Regions from separate parts of the Methyloceanibacter caenitepidi genome, predicted to be linked through region 3. Evidence: predicted binding sites of a transcription regulator. Region 3 holds the regulator's gene; each other region holds the start of a gene.
The links. Region 3 encodes HrcA, which represses chaperone genes, less so after heat shock. Its sites were predicted from a motif close to GTTAGCACTCNCNNNNNGNGAGTGCTAAC; they were not measured.
Positions count from the first base shown of each region.

Region 1 (6,270 bases), 1.1 Mb from region 3:
CTCGTCGGCTATGTGTGCGGCACCATCCTGCTGCACGAATACAAAGCCTTCCGCTACATGCATCTGGCGCATCACCGGGAGACCAACGATCCCGAGCTCGATCCCGATCATTGGGTCGCGGTGAACAATCCGTTCCTGCTCGTGTGGCGTTGCCTGACGATCGTGTTCGTCTACCACAACTATTTTTGGCGCCACATCGCCTTCCATCCGCATGTGCCCGGCATGCGCAGCCTCTCGATCCAGATCGCTCTGATGAACGGCCTCTACTACGCGGTCATCATCGGGCTCTGCGTGATCGGTTATTGGCGCGAAGTTCTGATGCTGTGGGTCCTGCCGCACATCTTCGCTTCCGCGCTCATCATCTACTTCTTCGCCTATCTGCCCCATAAGCCGCACAAGGTGCGCGAACGCTATCGCGACACGAACGTGTTCTGGGTGCACGGCAAGATCATCGAACCGATCGTGGACTGGCTCTACCTGTTCCAGAACTTCCACCTGATCCACCACCTGTTCCCGCGCATCCCCTTCTACAAATACAAGGACGCATTTGCGGATCTGCGGCCGGTCCTGGAGAAGGAACACGCGCATATCTACGAGTACGATTTCGGCCCGCACCGCGAAGCCGCAACCGAGGCGCGCTAGCGGCGCGCAAGCCTCACCGCGAATACGACAATAGCCGGGTGCGAACCCGGCTATTTTTTTGCCACGGCGACGCTTGGCCGAAGATGGGGTCAGGCCAGCTTCCGCGCGACGATGAACGGCACGGAGACATCTGTCGCGAAGTGCCGGGTCTCGAGGATCTCGAACCCATGCGCCTCGATCTGCTGCTTGAGTTCCGCCTCGCGCTGAAAGCGGACATAGGGCGCCTTCCCCAAAGCCTGCAGGATGGGCAGAGCAATCTTCATCAGCCGCCACTTCAGCGGCGCCTTCGGCCCGAGCCCACAAAAGGTCTTTGAGATGAACAGACCGCCCGGCTTCAGCACGGATGCGATCCGGCGCAGATCCTCATCGAGGGTGGGCAGCAGGTGCAAAAGGTTGAAGCCGAGCACCGCATCGAACGGCGTGTTCTTGGCTGCGATTTCGCCGACGGCCGCGGTTGTGAACTCGACGTTGCGCGCGCCTTTTTCGAAGGCCTTGTGGCTCGCGATGCGGATCATACCACTGGAGATATCGCTGCCCACATACTCTTGGACACTGTCGCAGAGCCGCAGAGCCGTGGTGCCGGTACCGCACCCCACTTCCAACACACGCTGATCCTCTTCGAGGTAGTACCGCGTGCGATCGAGCGTGGCGTCGTAGGCCGCCTCGTTGGCGATCGGCTGCTTTGCATATTTCTCCGCCTGGGCGTCCCAAAACTGTGCTGCGTGAACCATGGATGGGCTCCTTTCGTGGACGCAGAGTGCCATGCATATTTCAAATGTGAATTGTCAAAATTCGCAGATTGTATATGCAAATTTGCATGAACTGGCAGGCTATCACGTTCGACTGGAATCAGGTCAGGGCTTTTCTCGCGACGGCCGAAGAAGGCTCTTTTTCCGGCGCAGCTCGGGTCCTGGGGCTGACGCAGCCAACCCTTGGGCGTCAGGTCGCGGCGCTGGAAGAAGATCTCGGCGTCATGCTGTTCCAGCGGATCGGCCGAAACCTCGAACTGACCCCGTCGGGCCTTGAGCTTCTGGACCATGTCCGGGTCATGGGCGACGCGGCACACCGCGTGTCGCTGGCGGCCTCGGGACATAGCCAGGCCATCGACGGCGTGGTCCGGGTGACGGCGACCAACATCTACGCGGTGTATTTCCTGCCGCCGGTCATCGAGCGCCTGCATGAGATCGCGCCGAACCTCGAAATCGACATCGTCGCGTCGAACGAGCTGCGTGACTTGAGGCGGCGCGAGGCCGATATCGCAATCCGCCACGTGCGCCCGCAAGAGCCGGAGCTCGTCGGACGGCTGGTCAACGAAAGCGACGGCAGCCTCTACGCCTCGAAACGCTATCTCAGCAAATATGGACGTCCCCGTTCGCCCGCGGACCTCGAGGGTCACTACTTCATCGGCAGCAACAACCAGCAAGAGATGGTGAACTATCTCGGCAGGCTTGGAATCACGCCTGCGCGCGAGAACTTCCGGTTCGGCTCCGACTGCGCCCTCGTCATGTGGGAGATGGCGCGCCAAGGCTTCGGCATGTGCCTCATGGCCGCTGCCGTCGCCACCAGGACGCCGGGCATGGAACCCGTCTTTCCCGACATGGCGCCCATGAAGTTCCCGACCTGGCTCGTCGCGCATCGGGAGCTCTACACAAGCCGCCGCATCAGGCTTGTCTACGACACGCTCGCCGAGTTTCTGTCGAACCAGAGCGAAACCTCCTGAGCCCGCGGCAATAGTTCCGCCGGCCCGCGCATGCCGTGCAATAAGAAGCGCCGCTAGAGACGGCGCGCGACGGCTGCAAGCCCGCTCCGGACGGCATTTCTATATCCGGCTGCGGCGCCGGGCATCAAGGGCGCCTTGTTCCGCATCAAAGTACGGCTGCGACAAATGTGCTAACGTCTTGGGGTCCTGGAGATTGGAGGGCGTCATGACCAACAGAAGGCTCGCCGACATCTTGGGGGATCAGAGGCTCCTGGCGCTGAGGGAACATGCGCCGGTTCGCGAAGCCTGCCAGTGCATGTGGGAGCGCCGCAAGGGATCGGTCCTCGTGATCGATCAAGACAGCCGGCTCATCGGCATTTTCACCGGCCGCGATGCCGTACGCGTGCTCGCCGAAGGCCGGAACGCCGACGAGACACCCCTGCTCGAAGCGATGACGCCCAACCCTGTGACCGCGCGTCCCGCGGCCAGCGCCGTCGACGCCTTGCGCACCATGAGCGACCGGGGCATCCGCCACCTTCCCGTGGTGGAGAATCACACGATTTTCGGCGTCGTCTCCCGCAACGACTTCAAGGGTATCGAGATCGATCGCCTCGACGAAGACGATCACCTGTCGGAGTGTCTCCGCTAGGCGCTATGTCGCTCCTTGCTCGAATGTGAGGTCGGCCGGAGAGATCAGCACACCGAATTGTTGGCACCAGATGACCACCGACGGAAACTTCTCGAGATCGACGCCGTCGGGGATCGCATAGTTCTGGCTGCCCTTGAAAGCCCGCAATCGCCCGAGGTCCACATACATCGTGTCCTTCACGTCGTCGGACGACCGGATACCGGCTTTCGGCACAAGATAGACGTGATAGTCGGGGCCCGGCCCAACCTCGAAGTCTTCGCCGAGAAAGACCGTCTTCGGATAGACGCTCACCTCGCCCTTGCCGTAGTGGATGGGATCGGCCGGGTTCGCATGAATGAATGTGCCCTTGGCGACGAGCGCGCCCGCCTCATTGCGGTCGAGCGTCTCCTTCGCCTCCGGCGGCGGGAACAGATAGGGGAAGGCGAAGATGCCGAGCCCCAGGCCCAGCACCAGCCCGATCAAAATGCCCGAAAAGAATCCTTTGATGAATCGCCACATGTCACCCCCCTCCGATGCCCGTCGACCACGCCCAGCGAGGCTAGGAGCTTGCCATGGCGTGGGCATGAAGGCGAGCGGCGTAGCACCGTTCGAACGGATACGTTCGCAAGAGCCTCTTGGTGAAGTCTTCGCCCTCCTGATCCGACCAACTCTGCGAGACTTTGCAATTGTTAGTTGTTTGGCGCCATAGTGGAAGAGTCTTCGCAAACCTCGTCCTGCAGTTGGCACAGGAAAAAGCACTGAGAGCATGATGCGAACACCGACCGCCCTGTTGATATTGATTGCCTGCTCGGTTTGGGTCTTGCCCGTTGTCGCTCCTGCGTCGCCGAAATGGCTCCCAATCGAGAAGTCTGAAGTCTTGGCATTGTTTGTCAGTGAGTTCGGACTCGGCAATGACGACATTCTGTCGATGGAACAGTGGCTAAATCAGTTGCGTATCAAATATGCGGATGACCCCAAACGCTTGGCGCGCGTGAACGAAGAACAATCAAGGATGAAGGCAGAGCAAGGGGACGAAGACGAAATCTGGTTCGTGGGTAGACGCTCGCTTCCTCTCTTGGTTGCGATGATAGGAGTTGGAGAACAGGTCCACTCGCTTCGCATAGGAGTTCCAGTTGTGAACCTCTCCAAGGAAGAAGGTGAACGAACTTTTAGAGTCCTGTCAGACCTTTTCGAAGCCATCTATCCCGATTGGTCTGATGCCAAGAACTGGCCAACCACGAGCCTAAAGGACTCGTGGAATCGTCTTGCAGCGATGCAACGTGGCGATGACCCGGACAAGACCCTTGTGCGAGAGACCCGAAATGGGATTACAAGCACCACATTTGGAGTCCCACCTGACCTCGTGATCTATGCAGTAACCGTGCGGAAACGGTGCCTGCCGACCGCAACCACCGGAAATCCGTATGAACGTATTGTCTGCTAATGCACCTGTAGTTCGCCCGCCACGAAGCTGAACTCGGTCGGAGAGATCAGCGCCTTGTGCGCCACGCGCACCCGGTAGAGAGGCCCGTCCAGACTGGCGCTCCAAAAATCGAGGAACTCTGAGAGCCGCGGGAAACGCGGCGCAAGATCGAAATCCTGCCAGACATAGCTCTGCAGAAGCTCCCGGTGATCGGGCAAGCGATAGAGAATTTCGGCTGTGGTGAGCGAATACCCAGCCATTTGATCGGCGAAGGCCTGGTCCATCAATCCTCGTCCCCCATTTTTCATAGTGTTTTGGACTCTTCGATGCTATGACCGTCCCGCACCCTCGTCCAGACGATTTATTGAGCAATATCAGCGCATTGGCAGCACACGATGGGGAGTGCTAATTTTTTGGCACTCCCACCTTGAAAGTGCCAAAAACCCGCTCTAAATAGGCTCTCAGAGGATCCCGGTTCTCGGGTAACACCCTCGATTCACGACAATTTTTTGGACAATCTGTCTGGAGGAGTAAGCAAGATGAAGTTTCGTCCATTGCATGATCGCGTCGTAGTGCGCCGGATCGATGAGGACGAACGGACCGCTGGCGGCATCATCATTCCCGATACGGCCAAGGAAAAGCCGCAGCAAGGCGAAGTCGTCGCTGTGGGCCCGGGCGTTGCCGACGACAAGGGTCAGGTCCAGCCGCTCGACGTCCAGGTGGGCGATCGTGTGCTATTCGGCAAGTGGTCGGGCACCGAGGTCAAGATCGACGGCGACGACGTTCTCATCATGAAGGAGAGCGACATTCTCGGCGTCCTCGAAGGAGCCACCGCCGCGAAGAAGAAGGCCGCGTAGCGAGACCGCTAGCGCCTTAAGCCCAATCCGTTTGGCCGCCTGGGCACCGCCGCAATCGCGGGGTGCGACACGCGGCAAGGTTCGAAGGAGTTACACGCAACATGTCTGCTAAAGATGTGAAATTTTCTCAGGACGCCCGCGACAAGATGCTCCGCGGCGTCGACATCTTGGCCAATGCGGTCAAGGTGACCCTCGGCCCCAAGGGCCGCAACGTGGTCCTCGAGAAGTCGTTCGGCGCGCCCCGCATCACCAAGGACGGTGTGACGGTCGCCAAGGAGATCGAGCTCGAGGATAAGTTCGAGAACATGGGCGCCCAGATGGTGCGCGAGGTTGCCTCCAAGACGGCCGACGAGGCCGGCGACGGCACCACCTCCGCGACTGTTCTCGCCCAAGCCATCGTCAAGGAAGGCGCGAAGTCTGTCGCTGCCGGCTCCAACCCGATGGATCTGAAGCGCGGCATCGATCTCGCCGTCGGCAAGGTCGTCGAGGCGCTGAAGGAGAAGGCCAAGAAGGTCACCTCCAATGACGAAATCGCGCAAGTCGGCACGATCTCGGCCAATGGCGACGCCGATATCGGCCGGTTCATCGCCGAAGCCATGCAGAAGGTCGGCAATGACGGCGTAATTACCGTCGAGGAAGCCAAGAGCCTCGAAACCGAGCTCGAGGTCGTCGAGGGCATGCAGTTCGACCGCGGCTATCTCTCCCCTTACTTCATCACCGATGCCGACAAGATGCGCGTCGAGTTGGAGAACCCTTACATCCTCATCAACGAGGCCAAGCTCTCCAACCTGCAGTCCATCCTGCCGCTGCTCGAGGCCGTGGTGCAGTCGGGCCGTCCGCTCCTCATCGTCGCTGAAGACGTCGAGGGTGAGGCTCTGGCGACGCTCGTGGTCAACAAGCTGCGCGGCGGCTTGAAGGTCGCGGCCGTCAAGGCTCCGGGCTTCGGCGATCGCCGCAAGGCCATGCTGCAGGACATCGCTGTCCTGACGGGCGGCCAGGTCATCTCCGAGGATCTCGGCAT
Region 1 is NZ_AP014648.1:2,784,433-2,790,702, forward strand. It holds gene GL4_RS13205 (fatty acid desaturase family protein) at 1-642, shown strand, start outside; gene GL4_RS13210 (class I SAM-dependent methyltransferase) at 732-1,373, opposite strand; gene GL4_RS13215 (LysR family transcriptional regulator) at 1,460-2,362, shown strand; gene GL4_RS13220 (CBS domain-containing protein) at 2,568-2,990, shown strand; gene GL4_RS13225 (DM13 domain-containing protein) at 2,994-3,488, opposite strand; gene GL4_RS13230 (hypothetical protein) at 3,736-4,413, shown strand; gene GL4_RS13235 (usg protein) at 4,410-4,676, opposite strand; gene groES (co-chaperone GroES) at 4,932-5,249, shown strand; gene groL (chaperonin GroEL) at 5,351-6,270, shown strand, end outside.
Region 1: the regulator HrcA is predicted to act here: its motif matches at 4,805-4,833, upstream of groES (co-chaperone GroES).

Region 2 (6,270 bases), 510 kb from region 3:
ATCGAGCAGGGAGTGCATAGAGATGTTGGCGAAAACACCCTCGATTGGCGCATCGGGGCCGAGTCGCCGCAGCACCTGGACGGCGCGGACCACGAGTACGTTGTCGATCAGTGGCATGAGCGCGGACCGCTTGGCCACGGGCATGTAATCGCGCGGCATCACGATCTCGCCGTCGGCTTTGCGGATGCGGGTCAGCCCTTCGAAATAGCGCACCTTGCGCCCCGGCAGGGTGACGGTGGGCTGCAGATACAGGTCGACCCTGCCCTGTTCGATGCCCTCGCGAATGATCTCAAGCATCGCGTCGCCGTCATCTTCCGCGAAGTCGTAGGCCAATTCCTCGAGGGTCTCTTCGGGTTCGGGCTCAGGCTCGGGCGTCGGTTCGGGCTGCGCCGCGGCCAACGCCGCCGCGAGAATGGCTTCTTCGCGGCCGACCTCCCGTTCCTGATCGCCGCTATCCTCATCCTCGGCGTTCTCGAGACCGGCCTCCGCGCCAGTGCCGTCTTGCCGTTCGGACTGGGCGCTCTCCTGCGGCTCGGGCTCCAAGACGAGATCGACTTCCTCTTCGTCAATTTCTTCGAAATCGGGCTCGGGTTCCTCGACGGATTCTGGCTCGAACACCGAGGCTGACTTGCGTTCGATCTCCGCTTCAGCGTCGGCGGCGGTCACTGCCGCCATAGTTGGCGCAGGGTTGGCCAGCGCAGGACTGCTCGCAGGCGCCGCCGCGGACGCGCGACCGACCAATTGTGCGATCAGCGTCTCCAGAGCGCCCAGATCGTTGGCGATCTTCTGCCGTTGGGCGCGGCTCTCATTCGTAACCTCGGCGCGAACGGCCTCAATGCGGTCGTAGACGTGCTGAAGATCCACCGACAGCCCTTCGGAACCGGCAGCGCCGAGCGCGCCGCTCGCGACGTGCTGATCCAGACGTTCCACCTTGTCATGCAAAGCATGAAGACGGTTCATCCCGTCTTCAACGCGGTCGAGCCGCTGCAAATCGATGTCGATCACTTCAAGCGCTTGCTCGAGATCGTCGAGCCGGTCGCCACCGCCTCCACCGCTGCCGCGTCCAACCCGAAGGAACGTGGTCGCCATTACCAAGAACAGCGCGATAGCCCCGATGAGAACCGGCAGCAGCGGAAGTCCCGCCTGCATGGTCAAACCGGCGCCGAATGCGGCCGCCGTGATGGCCATGGCCACGAGAACAATCACGTCAAGCATTGCGAGCCCTCCTGAAGCGGCACGTGGTACCGTCAAGACCTGCTCCAATGGACGGCGTTCCATGAACACATGGCCACGCCGTTCCAAATGGTCCTGGCTTGTCGCGCCGCCCCTCGCTTTCGAAATCATGGGCGACAGGCTATTGCAAAGCAACATCAAATTGGCTGTGCACGTTCCGTGATAGCAATCTTGCGGCGCAAGGCCAAGGTGCACGCCCAAGCGCGCTTCGCATCGATCAATGCGACGCTGCGTCACTCGCCCATCAATAAAGTGTGTTGCAACGTGTGATGCGCCGCAGCCGCGCGCGGCTAGATTGCCGGTATCCGTCCATTTCGCCCAGGAACACGCCATGTCTTGCGCTTCTCGAATCGCCGTCGCCACTGCCGCACTAGCGCTACTCTCCGCGCCGGGCATCTTCATACCGAATGCTTCGGCCGAACCCGGTCCCGCCGATCTTGTCGGCGCGTTGAGCGAGGCTTTCGGCAAGTATCCGCACAAGCGGGCCGCCCACCCAAAGGGCGTCTGCGTGACTGGCGTCTTCACCCCCTCGAAGGAGGCGCCGGGCCTCAGCAAGGCGCCGCAATTCTCAAAGCCGGTTCCTGTGATCGGCCGGTTCTCGCTCGCAGGCGGCAACCCGGAGGCCCCCGACAACGACAAGGGCAACCCGAAGGGCCTTGCGCTGCGCTTCGATCTCGGCGATGGCGCCAGCACGGATTTAGTGACGATCTCGGCGCCGGTCTTTGTCGCCAACACACCCCAGGCCTTTCTTGATCTTCTGACCGCGGTAACGAGCGGCGACGCCGACAAGGTCAAGGCATTCTTCGACGCGCACCCCGAGTCGAAAAGCCAGGGCACGTGGCTCAACGCGCGGCCTCTTCCGGCGAGCTATGCTGGGGTCAACTACTGGGGTGTGCACGCTTTCACGCTAACAAATGCCGATGGCGAGGAGACCGTCGCGAAGTTCAAGCTCCTTCCGTCTTCAGGCGAAATCACACTCACGGACGCGGAGGCCGAGGCGAAAGGGCCCAACTTCCTCGCCGATGAGATCACGGCCAGACTCGCCAAAGACCCGGCCAGGTTCGATGTCGTTGCGATTATCGGCCAAGAGGGCGACCCCACAGACGACGCCACCGCCCTTTGGGACGAAGACAACCGAGAGAAGGTCTCCCTGGGTGAAGTGAGTATCGAGGCAATTGCACCGGAGGCCACGTGCGATGCGTTCTCGTTTCTGCCGGCCAACGTCGCCGACGGCGTGGCGGGGCCGACCAACGATCCGATCTTCGCGATCCGCTCGTCGGCCTATATCGTTTCCTTCACGCGCCGGGTCGCGCCCTGACGGCCCATCGATCACCGAACGCGCTCCGCTAAGGGTTTGCAGCCTCCGCGCGCCTTGACGCCTCGGAGTGGCCTGCGTACAAGCGGGGCTATTGGCACTCGGGAGGCCTGAGTGCCAAACATCGGAGTTCCAGCAAATAGGAGCGCATATCCATGAAATTCCGTCCCCTGCATGACCGTGTCGTGGTCAAGCGGCTCGAGGAAGAGCAGAAGACCAAAGGCGGGATCATCATTCCGGACACCGCGGCCGAGAAGCCGCAGACTGGCAAGGTCGTTTCCGTGGGCCCCGGCGTCCTCGGTGAGGATGGCAAGGTTCATCCGCTCGGCGTGAAGGCCGGCGACAAGGTCCTGTTCGGCAAATGGTCCGGCACAGAGGTCAAGATCGATGGCGACGAACTCCTCATCATGAAGGAGTCCGACATCATGGGCGTCCTCGGCTAGGCCCGCCCACACCCAATCGAAACCGATTCCCCCTGCGGCCGCGCGACTAGGCGGCCGCCGTGGAGTGTCGATCCACAACGGAGAATAGTTCAATGGCAGCAAAAGACGTTGTATTCGCCGCCGAAGCCCGTGAGCGCATGCTCAAGGGCGTCGACGTGCTTGCCAACGCCGTGAAGGTGACGCTCGGTCCGAAGGGCCGCAACGTCATCATCGACAAGTCGTTCGGTGCCCCGCGCACCACGAAGGACGGCGTCACCGTGGCCAAGGAGATCGAGCTTGAGGACAAGTTCGAGAACATGGGCGCGCAGATGCTGAAAGAGGTCGCGTCCAAGACCAACGAGACCGCGGGCGACGGCACGACGACCGCGACCGTTCTTGCCCAGGCCATCGTGCGCGAAGGCCTGAAGGCCGTGGCCGCCGGGATGAACCCGATGGATCTGAAGCGCGGCATCGACAAGGCCGTCGCCGAGGTTGTCGGCACGATCCAGAAGCAGTCGAAGGAAGTTTCGGGCTCCGCCGAAATCGCCCAGGTCGGTACGATCTCGGCCAATGGCGAGAAGTCCATCGGCGACATGATCGCTCAGGCCATGAAGAAGGTCGGCAATGAGGGCGTGATCACCGTCGAGGAAGCCAAGAGCCTGGATTCCGAGCTCGAGGTCGTCGAGGGCATGCAGTTCGACCGCGGCTATATCTCGCCGTACTTCGTCACCAACGCCGACAAGATGACGACCGAGCTCGAGAACCCCTACATCCTGATCTACGAAAAGAAGCTGTCGGGCCTCCAGGCCATGCTGCCGCTGCTCGAGTCGGTCGTGCAGTCGGGCCGTCCGCTGCTCATCATCGCCGAGGACGTCGAGGGCGAAGCGCTCGCCACGCTCGTGGTCAACAAGCTGCGCGGCGGCCTGAAGGTCGCGGCCGTCAAGGCGCCTGGCTTCGGCGATCGCCGCAAGGCCATGCTGCAGGACATCGCGATCCTGACGGGCGGCGAGATGATCTCCGAGGACCTCGGAATTAAGCTCGAGAACGTCACGGTGCAGATGCTGGGCAAGGCCAAGCGCGTCAACATCACCAAGGACGACACCACGATCGTTCGTGGCGGCGGCAAGAAGGACGAGATCGAGGCCCGCGTGTCTCAGATCCGTCAGCAGATCGAGGACACGACGTCCGACTACGACCGTGAGAAACTGCAGGAGCGTCTGGCGAAACTTGCCGGCGGCGTTGCGGTGATCAAGGTCGGCGGCGCCACCGAGATCGAAGTGAAGGAGAAGAAGGACCGTGTGGACGACGCGCTCAACGCGACCCGCGCGGCCGTCGAGGAAGGCATCGTACCGGGCGGCGGCGTTGCGCTGCTGCATGCCTCGAAGGCGCTGAAGGCCAAGGGCGACAACGACGATCAGGAGGCCGGCATCAATATCGTGCGCCGCGCACTCCAGGCGCCCATTCGCCAGATCGCCGAGAATGCAGGCGTCGAAGGCTCCATCGTGGTCGGCAAGGTCATGGACCAGAAGTCGCCGACCTTCGGTTACGACGCCCAGAACGACACCTATGTCGACCTGATCGAGAAGGGCATCATCGACCCGGCAAAGGTGGTCCGTACGGCCCTACAGGATGCCGCTTCCGTGGCCGGCCTTCTGGTCACCACCGAGGCCGGCGTCGCCGAGTTGCCGAAGAAGGACGACCCCATGCCGATGCCTGGTGGCGGCATGGACGGCATGGGCATGATGTAGTCCACGCCTGTCAGGCTGCAGACGACAAGGGCCGTCCCTCGGGGCGGCCCTTTTTTGTTGCTAGCCAATATAGTGTGTTGGCAATATATTCTACCTATACGTGTTATTAGGCCGCACGCAGCATAGGACTGGAGGCACCATGTCAGAGCAAACTCCGAAGGTGAAAATCACCGCCGAGATATCCGAATCGCTTCTGGAGACTTTGAAGAACCTGGCGGAGCAGCGCGGGGTTTCGGCGAACACGGTTCTTTCTCAGGCCATCAGCACGGAGAACTTCATCGCGCAGAACGAAGCCGCCGGCTCCAAGCTCCTTATCGAGAAGCCGAACCACACTTTGGCGCAGGTGACCCGCAAAAGGGTGCCCGAGTAGGAATAGAGGGTAGGTGTCATGAACCAAGCTCCAGATTCAGGAAAGCTGACAGTCGATCTCACGACGATCCGCCCAATTGGCGCCGCCGCGGCAGGAAGCAACGGCAACGGCGGTTTCACCACCACGCCCTACGATCGCGAGCGGAAGCGCGAGACGATGCGCGGGTGGATCGCCATGCTGCTGCTTCTGACCCTGGTCGTCGTGATCAGCACGATGATCGGCATTGCCAGCTATTCCACGGTCGGCTGTCTCAGCAGCAGCTCGGAGTGCTCGACCGAAGCGCTGAGACTCACCGCGATCCGTTCGATCGGCGAAGTGTTGCTGGCGCCGCTCGTCGGCCTGGTGGGCGCCGTAACGGGCTTCTACTACGGTGAAAAGAGCGCGACCGAACGCCAGGGCGCCGGCTAGCGCAGTTCGGACCCGCCCGACCTATTCCACACGGCAGCCGGAACCGGCGTCCAGGCCGGCGGGCTCACCCCAATCGTTGGCAGGGACGTCGGGGAACGATTTCCCGAAGTCCTGCTTCACCACCTCGAATTTGAGCGGCACGTTCGAATTCTCCGGAAAGTCGACGACCCAGAAATAGTCGTGATTGGCGGCCGGCCATTCGCGCGGCACGCCCGGCACGATGTCGAGGTGGAAAAGCTGCCGCAGCGTGACCGCGGCCTCACGCTCATATTTCCTGTCGTATTCCGGGTCGGCGATGTGGCGGCGGTCCCAGACCATGACAATTGTCTTGCCCCTGAGGGCCGGATTGTTGAGCACGTTGCCCGCGGCCTCGCGCGTGCGCTCGTGCAACGCCTCCTCCAGCTTTTTGGGATCGTCATTCGGCAAGACCGAATAGTGGATGACGGGCTTGCGCCAGCTCGACGCGGCGGGCGTCACGGTCGCGACCGTGTGGGGCGTGATGGCGAAGAAGAACGCGGGCGCCGTACCCTCGACGAAGAGGGATTTTGCGGCCTTGTCGCCGAGATAGTTGTAGCGCAGTCCCTGCGCGCGCTGGCTTCCGATCTCGCAGAGCTGCCAGGCATCCGCCGCTTCGGCGCTCGTCAGGATCACGATGCGGGCCGGCGCGGCCACTGCAGCGCTCGGCAAGACGGCGACCGGCATAACGGCGGCCGGTACGGCGAGCGATAGGACGAGCGCTAAGATCGAGCGGCGCATGGACGGCCCCTTCGGATT
Region 2 is NZ_AP014648.1:978,909-985,178, reverse strand. It holds gene GL4_RS16555 (EAL domain-containing protein) at 1-1,215, opposite strand, end outside; gene GL4_RS04570 (catalase family peroxidase) at 1,565-2,551, shown strand; gene GL4_RS04565 (co-chaperone GroES) at 2,704-2,991, shown strand; gene groL (chaperonin GroEL) at 3,084-4,718, shown strand; gene GL4_RS04555 (hypothetical protein) at 4,858-5,088, shown strand; gene GL4_RS04550 (hypothetical protein) at 5,107-5,496, shown strand; gene GL4_RS04545 (hypothetical protein) at 5,518-6,252, opposite strand.
Region 2: the regulator HrcA is predicted to act here: its motif matches at 2,642-2,670, upstream of GL4_RS04565 (co-chaperone GroES).

Region 3 (6,270 bases):
GCTATCACCGGACCTTGCGCGTGGCCCGGACGCTTGCGGACCTCGACGGCGCGGAGACCGTCTCCCGCATCCACATCGCCGAGGCCCTCAGCTATCGCGGCGAAGCCCTGCGCCGCACGAAAGTGGCGGCCTGAAGCCGCAATTGCGCGCGATCCTCTCAAGAGTTTCTCAAACTTTCTCTGCCAAGCTCGGCGCCAATGAAAAGCCGGACACAAAGTCCGGCGCATAAACAGGCGTCAAAACAGTGCAGTACACGAACTGGCAGAGCTCCGGCGCTGACGGCGCCGGCGGGGTGCGTGCACCCCTGACCATCGCGGCCCTCGCGCTGGCGCTGATCGGGCTGTGCCTGCTCGGCCTGGGCGGGACCGGAACGCTCGCGCTTGCGCCGCTGATGCTGGGCTTCGCCCTCCTGGTCGTGGCCATGCGGCTGCATCCGGCACCCGACCACAGCCGGCTTGCGGCCCTTGCCGACCGGCTCAACAACGACATCGAATCGATCAAGGACCTGCAGTGGGAAATCCGCGAGCGCGAGAGGCGCTATCGCGACCTGCTGGACCACCAGGACGAGGTCATCGCGCGCCGCGACGCCGACGGTAACCTGTCCTTCGTCAACGACGCATTTTGCAGAACGTTCGGCGTCGCCCGCGACGAAGTCATTGGTGCACCGCTGACGCTGCCCATCCTCGCTAGCGACTCCGGTCCGCAGAGCGATGAGACAGGGGCGGGCCGCAGCACCCGCGTGATCGAGCTGAACACCGCCTCGGGTCCGCGCTGGTTCGTCTGGGAGGATTTCGCCTTGCCGTGTGAAGACGGCAGGGACGGTGAGGTTCAGAGCGTCGCCCGCGACGTGACCGAGCAGCGGGCTGCCGAATTGGCGCTCGCCCGCGCCCGCGACGAAGCCATGACGGCGAACCAGGCCAAGTCGCAGTTCCTTGCCGCGATGAGCCACGAAATCCGTACACCGATGAACGGCATACTCGGCATGACGGGTCTGCTCCTGGACACCAAGCTGTCGCCGGAACAACTGACCTATGCGCGCGCCATTTCGGCATCCGCAACAACGCTTCTGAGCCTCATCGACGAGGTCCTCGACTTCTCCAAGATCGAGGCGGGCAAGATGGAATTGCGCCCGGCGCCGTTCGATCTGTCCGAAGCCGTTCAGGGCGTCGTCGAACTGCTGGCTCCCCGCGCCCGCGAGAAGGGGCTGGAGATCGGCTGGATCGTTGCGCCCGACCTGCCGACACGCATCGTCGGCGACGAGATGCGGGTCCGACAGGTGCTGATCAATCTCGTCGGCAACGCCATCAAGTTCACCGAGATAGGAGGCGTGAGCCTATCCGTCAGCGGCGCCAGCGATCCTTCCAACCCAGACCAAGCCCTTCTCCGTTTCGACGTGACCGACACGGGCCCCGGCGTCCGCGACGACGCGCTCGAGCGCATCTTTGCCGAGTTCGAACAAGCCGATCAGGGCCCGACACGGCGCCATGGCGGCACCGGGCTCGGGCTCACAATCTCGAAGCGGCTCGTGCAGGCGATGGGAGGCGACATCCGTGTTGCAAGCCGGCCGGGCATGGGGACGACCTTCAGCGTCGAGATCCCGCTCGAAGCCCCCGCAGACACGCCGCCTCTTGGCGCCGCATGGCCAAAGCCCCTGCCGGGAGAACGCGTGCTGATCCTGCTCGAGGGCCGAACGGAAGCTACCGTCGCTGAAGACCTCATCGCCAGCGCCGGCGCTTCGGTCGCCTGTGTCGCCCGCGCCGAAGCCGCCAGCGTCGCGCAACGTGCGGCCCAAGAAGGCGCCCCGTTCACCGGATTGCTGACCGACATGGCGAACGCCGAGTACGGCGCACGGTCCCTCGTCCCCCTGCTTGGCCGCGCGGAAGGCCAATCGGAGCCCCGGCTGGTGGTTGTCATCGATCCAGGAGAACGCGATGCCTATGCGGGGCTCGCGGACCAGGGCCCTACAGCTTTTCTGGTGCGTCCGGTGCGGCCGATTTCGGCATTGACGCGCCTGTTCGCCCCGCTAGAAGCGACCCGGAAGCCCGTCCACCGGCTCGGCGGCGGCTCCCCCACCCGCACCCTCCCGGCAAGCGGCTTTTCGGTCCTGCTCGCCGAAGACAACGACATCAACGCCCTGTTGGCGCGCACCGTCCTTGTGAAGGCGGGGGCCAGCGTGACCCGGGTTCGCGACGGTGCCGAAGCCATCGCGAACGTCAAGGCGGCCCTCGGTACCGGCGCCGGCATCGACCTGATCCTGATGGATATCCACATGCCGAATATCGGCGGAATCGAAGCCGCGGCCCGAATCCGGGCGCTCTATCCCGGCAGTGCGGAACCGGGGAACGGACGCCCCCCGATCGTCGCCCTGACCGCCAATGCCTATGCGGAGGACGGGGACTCCTATCTTGCAGCGGGTCTGGACGACTACCTGGCCAAACCCTTCGAAAAACGTGACCTGCAAGAGCTGGTCGCACGCTGGCAAGAGGACCCTCTCGAGGCGGAAGCAGGTGCCGCCTAGTCACCGTAAGCAGTACCCGCCCTGTGCGGATATCCACCGCCTGTCACATAGAGTTCGAATTGGTTTGCTAACCCGCTTCCGATGTGGCCGAATCGGGGTTGGTCGGAAGGCCCTGCGATCCGTCGAGACCTTGCTTAAGCCTCGCGGCACGATCCCCGAAAATGTCAGGTGGGCAGCACTATGCCGACGAAAACGACTCCGGGACGCCTTGCAGAGAAGTTTCTGGTGGGAGCTAAATTCCCCGGTTTGAATTTCCGAGGCGTCCCCAGCGGACTACCGTTTGTGGGCAGCGGCGGCGCTTTGGGCAAAGGCCTCGCCCTCGGCAAGGGCGGCCTCTCGGCAGGCTTTCGCGGGCGGTTTCAGCCGCCGCAGGTCTATGGACGAATCGGCTCGCTCGAAGTCCGGCTCGCACGCAAGAAGAGCGAAATCCGCCGGGCCCAGCGCCTCCGCTACAAAGTGTTCTACGAGGAGATGGCGGCCACGCCCAACGCCCTGGCCATGCTGTCGCGACGCGACGAGGATGCGTTCGATCCCATTTTCGACCATCTCCTGGTGCTGGACCACGGCGATGCCAACCGCAAGGGCTGGAGGCGCTCGAAGGTGGTCGGCACCTATCGCGTTCTGCGCCAGGATATCGCGGACGAACACGACGGGTTCTACACCCAGGGCGAATACGACATCGCACCGCTGATCCGGTCCAAACCCGGTTACAGCTTCATGGAGCTCGGCCGCTCGTGCGTGCTGAAGCCGTACCGCAACCGCCGGACCGTGGAGCTTCTGTGGCACGGCATCTGGTCCTACGTACGCCAACACGGCGTCGACGTCATGGTCGGCTGCGCCAGTTTCCCGGGAGTCGATCCCGCCCAGCATGCGGCAGCACTCAGCTTCCTGCATCACACGGCCAGTCCGCCGGAAGAGTGGCGTGTCTCGGCGCACGATCATCTCCGTGTCGACATGAACATGATGCCGCAGGAAGCGCTGAACATGCGCGCGGCGCTCAAGGCGATGCCGCCTCTGATCAAGGGCTATCTCCGGCTCGGGGCCTATATCGGCGACGGGGCGGTAATCGATCGGCAGTTCGGCACCACGGATGTCCTGATCATCCTGCCGGTGGAGCATATCAATTCGCGCTACTTCGCTCATTTCGGCGCGCCGGACGAACTCGCGGCCCCGATCACCCAAGATTTTGGACCGTTGAACTAGTCGACACGCCGACGCCCGCCGCCGATGTCGTTTGACGCCGTGCAGAGCGCTACCTAAATTTCCCGCATGGGTCATACGGACGTCAAAGACGCCATGGCGGCGGCGGACGCGGCTGCCGGTTTGCGTCAGCTCAACGAACGCTCGCGCGAGATCTTCCGGCGCATCGTCGAGACCTATTTGGAGACGGGCGAACCGGTCGGCTCGCGCAATTTGAGCCGTGCACTGCCGATGACCTTGTCGCCGGCTTCGGTGCGCAACGTCATGTCCGATCTCGAGGGGCTGGGACTGATCTACGCCCCGCACACGAGCGCCGGCCGGCTGCCGACGCAAACGGGCTTGCGGCTGTTCGTGGACGGCCTGCTGGAGATCGGCGACGTCACGGAGGCCGAGCGCAGGGAAATCGAAGCCCGCATGTCGGCGAGCGGGCGCCACCGGGGTGTGAAAGACTACCTCGCCGAGGCCGGCGAGATGCTGTCGGGCCTGTCCCGCTGCGCCGGCGTGGTCTTGGCCGAGAAGCAGAGCAAGACGCTGAGGCAGGTGGAGTTCGTCAATCTCGGTCAAGGCCAGGCGCTGGCGGTGCTCGTGAGCGAAGACGGAGACGTCGAGAACCGCATTGTCACGCTGCCGCAAGGATTGCCGCCGTCGTCTCTGAACGAGGCGACGAACTACATGAACGCGCGCATCGCCGGCATGACGCTGGAAGAGGCGCGCAAGCGCGTCGAGACGGAGATCGAGGAGCGGCGCGCTCAACTCGACGAACTGACGGCGCAAGTGGTGACGGATGGCCTCGCGACATGGTCCGGCGAAGCCGACGACCGGCAGAGCCTGATCGTGTGTGGCCGCGCGCATCTTCTCGAGGACATCAAGGCCATGGAGGACCTGGAGCGGGTCCGGCTGCTGTTCGAGGATCTCGACGCCAAGAAGGGGCTGATTCAGCTGCTCGGCCTTGCCGAACGGGCGCAAGGGGTCCGGATCTTCATCGGTTCGGAGAACAATCTCTTCTCCCTCTCCGGCTCGGCGCTTATCGTGTCGCCATTCGAGGATTCGGAGCAGAAGATCGTCGGCGTGCTGGGCGTGATCGGGCCCACGCGCCTCAACTACGCCCGCATCATTCCGATGGTGGATTACACGGCGCGGCTCCTCGGGCGGCTCGTCCCGTAAGGCCTCCGCCACGGCGATCCCGGCCTTGTCCCTTGATTTTTGTCGCCGCCCGGTCGATATCCGGGGCGCTTCCTGTCAATCCAAACGCTTGAGAGTTTCGATGCCGGACGACCCTTCCGATACCCGCCCCAACGACAATCCGCAGACACCGCAAGGTGCGCCGGAAACGTCTGCCGACACGGACGCCGGCACCGACGTCGCGGGTGACCTCGATGCGCTGCTGACAGAAAACGCAGACATGCGCGACAAGCTATTGCGCACCATGGCCGACATGGAGAACCTGCGCCGCCGCACGGAGCGGGAGAAGGAAGATACCTCACGCTATGCCATCTCGAATTTCGCGCGCGACGTTCTGACCATTGGCGACAATCTGCGCCGCGTGATCGAACATGTGCCGGCGGAGGCGGCGGAGAAGGACCCGGCGCTCAAGAGCTTTCTCGAAGGCGTGGAACTGACCGAGCGCGAACTCCTGAAGATGATGGAGAAGCACGGCGTCACGCGGCTGGAGCCCCTGGGGCAGCGCTTCGATCCCAACGAGCAGCAGGCGATGTACGAGGTCCCGACGACCGACGTGCCGGAAGGCACCGTGGTACAGGTCATGCAGGCCGGCTTCACCATTGGCGACCGGGTCTTGCGGCCCGCGCTCGTTGCCGTGTCGAAGGGCGGTCCGAAGCCGGCGCCCACGCCGAAAGGCGACGCCCAAGGGAAGCAGGGCAATGGCTTCGGCACGGGCACGGCGGCCAATGACGACAATCAGGGCAAACGCTAGGACACAGCGCTAGCCGGGCTTGGTGACGCGGCGGAGCGTGAGATTGAACCGTCCGCCCTCGTCCAGCAGATCGCTCGTGCCGGGCAGCACGCGATCGATCCCGTGATAGGCGAGCCGGTCGGCGCCGCCCAGAACGACCACATCCCCCGAGATCAGCTCGAGCTTGCGCGCCGGGCCTTTCCGGGTGGTGCCGCCGACACGGAAAATCGCGGTATCGCCAAGCGACACCGACAGCACAGGCGCTGCGAACTCGTCCTCGTCCCGGTCCTGATGCAGTCCCATCTTGGCGGTGCTGTCATAGTAGTTGATCAGGCAGGCTTCCGGCGGATGGGGATAGCCGGAAAGCTTCTCCCACAGCGCGAGGAGCCCTTGGGGAATTGCGGGCCATGGGGCGCCCGTCGCGGGATGAGTGGCCTGATAGCGATAGCCGCGCGCCTTGTCCGTGACCCAGCCGAGCGCGCCCGCATTCGTCATCCGGACGGACATGGGCCTGCCTGAGCGCGGCATCGTGGGCACGAAAAGTGGCGCCTGCCGGATAATGTCGCGAATATCGCCCAGCAGCGCGATCTGTTCGGCCACGGTTAATTCTTTCGGAAAATACTGCACGCGCCGTTTGCCT
Region 3 is NZ_AP014648.1:472,040-478,309, reverse strand. It holds gene GL4_RS02220 (YifB family Mg chelatase-like AAA ATPase) at 1-134, shown strand, start outside; gene GL4_RS02215 (ATP-binding protein) at 245-2,518, shown strand; gene olsB (l-ornithine N(alpha)-acyltransferase) at 2,699-3,721, shown strand; gene hrcA (heat-inducible transcriptional repressor HrcA) at 3,788-4,882, shown strand; gene grpE (nucleotide exchange factor GrpE) at 4,983-5,651, shown strand; gene GL4_RS02195 (alpha-ketoglutarate-dependent dioxygenase AlkB family protein) at 5,661-6,230, opposite strand.